DNA from 2 places in the Pseudoalteromonas sp. GB56 genome. Region 2 is predicted to be linked to the other one. Evidence: riboswitches for the same ligand, from Rfam matches in the RefSeq annotation. Region 2 holds a riboswitch; the other holds the start of a gene.
What was found. Region 2 has a riboswitch for cyclic di-GMP ahead of ACH19P_RS12525 (M12 family metallo-peptidase). Riboswitches for the same ligand answer to the same signal wherever they lie in the genome.
Positions count from the first base shown of each region.

Region 1: another riboswitch for cyclic di-GMP. It lies ahead of ACH19P_RS17580 (Ig-like domain-containing protein); the one in region 2 lies ahead of ACH19P_RS12525 (M12 family metallo-peptidase).

Region 1 is NZ_JBPCHK010000003.1:475,671-479,098, reverse strand. Features, by position in the region: gene ACH19P_RS17580 (Ig-like domain-containing protein) at 1-1,266, opposite strand, end outside; cyclic di-GMP riboswitch class I at 1,443-1,527, opposite strand; gene ACH19P_RS17575 (hypothetical protein) at 2,029-2,355, opposite strand; gene ACH19P_RS17570 (DUF2256 domain-containing protein) at 2,615-2,773, shown strand; gene ACH19P_RS17565 (TlpA family protein disulfide reductase) at 2,776-3,428, opposite strand, start outside.
Region 2 is NZ_JBPCHK010000001.1:2,679,211-2,682,638, reverse strand. Features, by position in the region: gene ACH19P_RS12525 (M12 family metallo-peptidase) at 1-1,704, opposite strand, end outside; cyclic di-GMP riboswitch class I at 1,774-1,859, opposite strand; gene ACH19P_RS12520 (response regulator) at 2,124-2,741, shown strand; gene ACH19P_RS12515 (hypothetical protein) at 3,073-3,428, shown strand, end outside.

The DNA.
Region 1 (3,428 bases), on a different contig from region 2:
CTCTAAGTAATACCAAAGTGATGCCCCTGTTGAAGAGTCTGTGCCACGGCGAACTTTCAATGCTTTAGCGCTACCTGATGCAGCAGCAGTAAGCGGCTCTAAGATGAAGTTTCCGTCATCATTTGCAGTCACGACTTCACCCGCGCTTTGAGTTAGCCAACCCAAACGCTCTTTATTAAACGCGTTGAAGTGACCTTCAGACTTACCCATGATGTCAAATTTGTCACCGTAAGTAACAGCAACACACGAATCACTAATATAACCAGAGCCACAACTCAATTCTTTCGCGTGTTTCAAGCCTAGGTTATGACCAATCTCATGACCAATCGTCATTAGGTTCAATTCGCCGTTAAGCCATGCACGAGAAGGTGTACCGCCCACGGTGCCTTGGCCACGCCAACCGCAACTGTCATTTTTAGGTAGCATGTACACTAGGCGCTGGTATTGGCTCAAATCAACACCATTGTCCTGTGCTACTTGGCGTGCATGTTGGTCCATACCAAAGTAGTCGCACGTTGTATCGATTGGCATAGTGTAATAACCGCGCACGTCGCCACTTAACCATGTTTGACCATAAGAAGCCTCTAGGAAATAGTCGTTTACGCGACCAAATACCATGTCTTGCACTTCTTGCTCTGTCCATGGTTGAAGATCTGGGGCATCTTGGAAGTTCAGAAGCAATACTAGGGTTTTTTGTTCACCTGTTGTGCCTGAAAGTGGTGCAGCAACACCCGAATTCGCATCGCTTGATGCATCGCCAGCGGCGAGTACTTGCAAGCTCGATAATTCGTTATCAAGTAACAGTCGAGTCGTAGTGTGTTGTTCAGTGTTTTGTGTGAACTGCCAACCACGCACACTCAATTTATCACCTGATTTCAATGCGTCAGTGTTAGCGTTAGCAGGAACAAACAACTCGATATGCTCGTTGCCAGTATTAAGGAAATAACGAAGGCGTGTTTTACCTTCTTCCTCAGAATCCAAATAAACGAGCTCTAAATCACCAGTCATCTGTTTTTTCTGAGCTAAAGTAGCTGCAACATCAGCTGGCATATTGCCACGTTTTGCTTGTGGGATAATTGTACGAAGAACGGTACTTGGGTCTTGACCGAGAAGATGGTACTGCGTGTTCTGACGCTCTTGTGCTACTGCGAGCATTTGCCCCGTAGACATTACGCCTTGGCCATTGTTCGTTTTGGCCATTGATGTTAATTCAAGCGTTTGCAACTTAACTTGTTGGGCATGCGGCATTGCTGCCTGTACTTTCATTGCAGTAAAACTCAAACCAAGCATTAGCGCGGTATACGCGCAAGCTTTACTTGCTGTGGAAGTGGTGTTCGTAGACGTTAAAGTGCAAAGGTTGGTGCTCACAACTGAACCCTCTCAAAGTATAAACATCACTTCGAAAGCATTCAGTAATAATACTGAGCTCTAGAACACATTCCTTCGGTAACCCAGCCACCCTCTAATTAACTAGTAGGGCCTGTGGCTTTGCGTCCACCAATTACTTGGTGTTTGCCATTTCGAGAGTGCTTTCGAACATAAAAACGCATGCGACCTAACGCTGCGTCGGACATAATTTTAGCAACATGATTGCAAAAAACTCAACAACAAAATTGTACTTTTTTTAATCAATTTTTAAATGTGTAATAAAATCAACACGCAAGAACTAAACATTTTTTCCTAGGAATAAAATATTATTTAAAAAACAAAAAAACGTGCAGTTTAATAACATGAATATAATGACAATCCAGTATCTATAGGCTCTACTTTCAATTTTTCCGTGAAAGTGTAATTGGTGTTTAGGTGTACGGAGATTAAAGGATGGTTGCCCAACTTTTCAAAATACTTGTTCATAGACTCGCAGCATCAGTTTACATCTTTGCAACCTACTTGGTTGTTTGGCGACGAGCGCTGTGAGGCTAAAATATGAGATGAAGATGCACGTTGCACCGCCAGGCAATAATACCGTAAGGAATCAAGAAAACACGAGCTCAACGAGTGAGTGAGCCCGAGTTTCAAAGAGGCATGTTAGTGGGTGATGATGTCAACAATTTCGCGTGTGTCATCAATTAATCGAATGATAGAACCATCTACTTCGATCGAAATAAGACCATCTCGACCGAGTGGCTTGATCACTTTACCACGACGATAGATGTCGCGATCTAAAATATCACCCCGTCTGAGCTTTTTCTGCCATCCTGGAGGTAGATCACCACCATTGTCTACTTTCTTCTCTAAGCCAGGTGGCAAGCTTTTGTGATCGTGCTTGTCCTTGTCTTTATCTTTATCTTTAGCGTACGCCATACCCGTTACGAGACTGAGTCCGATCAACCCTACGTAAATATATGCTTTCATCGTTTTGTTCCTTAAAGAAGTGTTACTTGAGGTTAGCAGTTTTATCTGAACACGCTATGAAACTTTGTCATAGAGCATAATGATATGGATTGCACCAAACGTCTGTGTAGTGCAGATAACATTATTTTCTCTGTCGCACCGTGCCATAATTCCTCCGCCCAGCCCCTTAAAAAGGGTGATTTAAAGCGACCAATACAACATTGATCTACTGAGATTTATGATACGTTTGAAACTTTAAACAGGACCAAAAACTTTAGAAATGGCACATCAAAAGCAGCACTTACCCAGCAAAATTTGCCCAGTTTGTGGTTTGGAATTTCGATGGCGTAAAAAGTGGCAATTAAACTGGCACGAGGTTAGATATTGTTCGAAGCGTTGTGCCCAGATGCGTAAAACACAACGCTTCGATTCGGTTTAGCGCTACTGAGTGTCTAATTGCAAGATACGAGGTATGGACTTGATACCATGACGTTTGAACATTTTACCGTCTTCATCAATTACAACCGTCACTTCGTCCACAAACTCCCCCTTATAAGCGGTTGCGTCTTGGTCTGTGGTCCACAAGTTAGATACAACAACGGTGACTGACTTTCCCTGTTTGAGCATGTCATTGACTTGCATTCTTGCTTGTTCACAGTCTTTAGCCGCTTTAGGGTTGCGCGTTGCCCAATAGGTTTCACACCACGTTGCGCTAAAAAACACGATATCTGTATCAAACTCGTAGTCTTGCGCTTTACTTTGTGTAGGAGCAATAGCTGCAAGCTCAACGCCCTCTTTAAGTTGCGCCAAGACTTTTTCAAGGTGCTCGTCAGCCTCATGAGTCCGATAGACAAGATCACCTTTACGATTGAAAACCAAATGCAGTGGCGTGCCGTTTAACTGCATCGTTGTTGATAATGAACTTTCGGTATCTTGAGCCAACGGCACTGTAAGGCCAAATCTATCCACTACCTTCTGAATCGCCTGTGAGTCATCATTGAGATCGATATTCACCGCTAAAAACGCTATGTCTTCACCAAATTCTTGATAGTGCTTTTGCAAAGTCGGCATTTGCTTCATACATGGGCTACACC
Region 2 (3,428 bases):
GTTGTTCGCTAAATCTTTCGCCTGCACGCTAAAACAATACTGAGTATTCGGTGCCAAGCCCGTAGCTGTGAATGACGTACTGTTTTGCCATACGCCCGTTGAGCAATCATTGCCGCTTTGGTTGCAATTAAACAAGTAGCTTACAGTTCCGCCGTTATCATCAATGGCAGTGGTTGCTTGCATTGTGACTGCACTATCACTAATTGCAGCTGGCGCTGCCGCAAAGCTCATCGGGTTAGGATCAGGTGCTGTGGTGTCAGGTGCTGCTGGCGGCACAAAGCCGTTTAGGTAGTAATGACCTTGGCTTGCGTAATCACTCACATAAGGGCCTGCTGTGCCATACACTTCAAGTAAGTGAATGCCTGCCGCCAGATCAATTTGTATATTGGCGTTGGTGTCTGTTTGTGGCTCTGCCGTTGCCAACAAATTGCCTTGTGCGTCGTACAGTCGTAAGCCAACATCTAAATTTGAACCGCGGCGATTGGTGCGTGTAAACGCATCCCATGCTGGCGTTGCTGTGAACTGAGCGGCGCCAGTGCCTGCGCTAAATTGGAACCAATCGCTGTCACCTTGCTCGATAGTACCCTTGTTAGCTGCTTCAACGTTGCCTGGGTCGGCTTCGCGATTCGTTGCAGAAAATTGACCCGCTTGGTCCACAACTAGTGTCGTTGGTGATTGCTCATCGCCCTCTAAGTCAATTGACGCACCTAATTTGGTCGTCATGATGACAATGTCATCTTGAAACTGGTTGGCGTCAGGGTATTCGCCCTTACTCCATTGAGTAATATTTTTACTGTACGAGTTACCCATGATTGGCGCCCAACTATTTAGATCGTTGGTTTCGCCTAAACCGCCATAGTAAGAAGTGGTAGAGGTGCCATCATGACTAAGGCCAAGGTTGTGCCCGAGTTCATGTGAACCCGCTTCAGACATGGTTGTTGCCGCGCCCCCAGCGAGGCGGTTGTAATATACGAACGCAGGTTGATAATTGGTGTAGTTACTTCCCCCCCACACATTTACGTAGGCCACACCGCCGGCTCCTTGTGATGGCAAAGCAACATCAGTGGCATCACTGTCTTTAGTAAATAACACCCAACCGACTTTGGGCCCAAAGCTCGCTGGCGCCTCGGTGGTTACATTGATGTCGAACGCTGCGAAGTCATCAGCCATACGTGCCCAAATTAAATGGATTCGGCTACGTTCCGTATCATTAAATGTGCTTGGATCGCCGTCAAGATCATAGGGAAGTGTGTCATAGGTTTTACCACCGCCCCATGCTTTACCACTGACGATGCCACCATCAAAGTCCAAATACACTGTGTTCGCTGCATTGGGTTTGCTGTGTAGTTTAAACACATCAACGCTAGGCAGGGCAGAATCCGTTGTTGTAGCTGTAAGCTCAGCAGAAGAAGTCGTTAATCCCTCTTCAATGTAAAACAGCTCACCTGACGCGTCAGCCTCTAAGTATTGAGTATCAATGACGGGGATCCCCAACGTACTGAGCTTGCTCAGCACCTTGTTTTGTACATGTGAAGGGAGCTTATTCAGGCTTGTTTTTAATCGATTATCGGGTAAATGATCAAGTGCTTGATACGGTAATTGCACCTGATTGGTGTTACCAGCGTTGGCTATGGCATGGCCACCCATAGCGAGGCTTAGCGCGGTAACCACAGCACTGACTTTAAAAGCAGAGGGAAATTTCATGGTGTTGCTCCAAATACAATATTGGCCATTTGGAACGCAAAGATAGACAGCACGAATCGACGTTACTGTACTAGCAATCCCGCTATCATAGGGCTGTGCCCCTTAGACCGGTGACTTTGCGTCCCACCCTTTCGAATGGTTTGCCAAATGTGTTATAAAATTGTTACAAGGTAGGGTAGCAAGAGAAATACTAAATTCCAATAGAATTTAAATAAAATAGGAACGTTGGGAAAGCTGGATTGATGATTAAGTGCTAATTTGTTCATTAATCAATAAGTAATGTGCCCGTGCACAATATAGTACGAGTTACGCAAGAAGCGGCTAATGGAATAGTGTTCAACTTGTACCTTTTTTAGGTTGTGACTATGTTTATTTAAAGTCCAACCATTCAAAGATATCCAAAGCCAGGAGGGCGAAATATGAGAATTGTAGTAGCGGACGATCATCCTCTTATTGTGTATGCTGTGACCCACAAAATAAAGTCACTGAGACAACACACTCAGATTGAATCAGCATATTGTTATCACCAACTATTTAGGCTGATGGAACAGTTTACCGACAGTATTGATCTCATTATTACGGACTTGGTGATGCCCGGTTGTGTTGGGCTTCAAGGAATCGAGTATCTTCGAGAACATTACCCTCATATTCCTTTGGTCGTTATAAGCGGCAATGATGACTTTGAGAGCTGTACACAATGTCTGGAAGCAGGAGCAACAGAATTCATTTCCAAGGCTGAATTAGACACCGTCTTTCTATCTGTTGTCTCGAAATACATAAGTGTCGATAAGAGCAGTGCTGCTTCGAGTATAGTGCCTGAAACACCTAAGTTTTTGACTCATTTAACACCCAGTCAAAATAAAGTGCTGCACTTTATTTCTGAAGGGTACAGTAATAAGGCTATCGCAAGGCAGTTGAATGTGTCTGAGAAGACAATTCGCGTGCACGCAAGCGCAATCTACAGACACCTCAATGTAACCAACAGAACTCAAGCCGCGATTGAATATAAAAAAAGTATCAACTCGTCACTCAATTAATCATTTCTATGGTAGCAACGAAATGGCATCTACGATTTGATCCCGCTGTGTTCGCAGAGTCCACACGTCTGGTTAATACATCATTTGTCCTAGGTCATTTGCTAAGTGCTCTAGGTCAAATGCTTATCCATTTTAGTTAATCCGCTCAATATTTTACTTAGTTTTAACCTTTTACACTAAAACTTCACAACAGCTGAAGGTGTATTGCTATCTGCGGGTAGCGCTAACAACTGTTTGAACTCCAAAATGGATGACTTCGACGAAACTGCAACGCGTCATTCAATGAAAAAGTCGTTAAGTAAGTTGAACACAATTATAACGGGAGGACGTAATGGTCCAATCAAAGCTCAAACTAATCACTGCCGCACTCGTGGCTGGAATGCTGTCAACAGGATGTACTTTTGTCGGAGAACACAAGTTTACTGGCGGCGGTTCGATGGCCTCTGCTGGTGGCGATAAAAATGCTGTATTTACCTTTAATGCCCAAAACTGCGGGGGCGAAGAAGTAAAGGGCCGTGTAAATTATATCGATCACAGTGCAATTGATTTTGAGTCCATCGGGGGGGTAAGCCTCAATGCTGAAGTCGATAACTTTGGCTTTTGTACATTAACTGATGAGGGCATCGATTCAGGTGTACAGGAGTGTAACTGTGAAGATCAGTACGAAGCGCAATTTAGCTATTCATC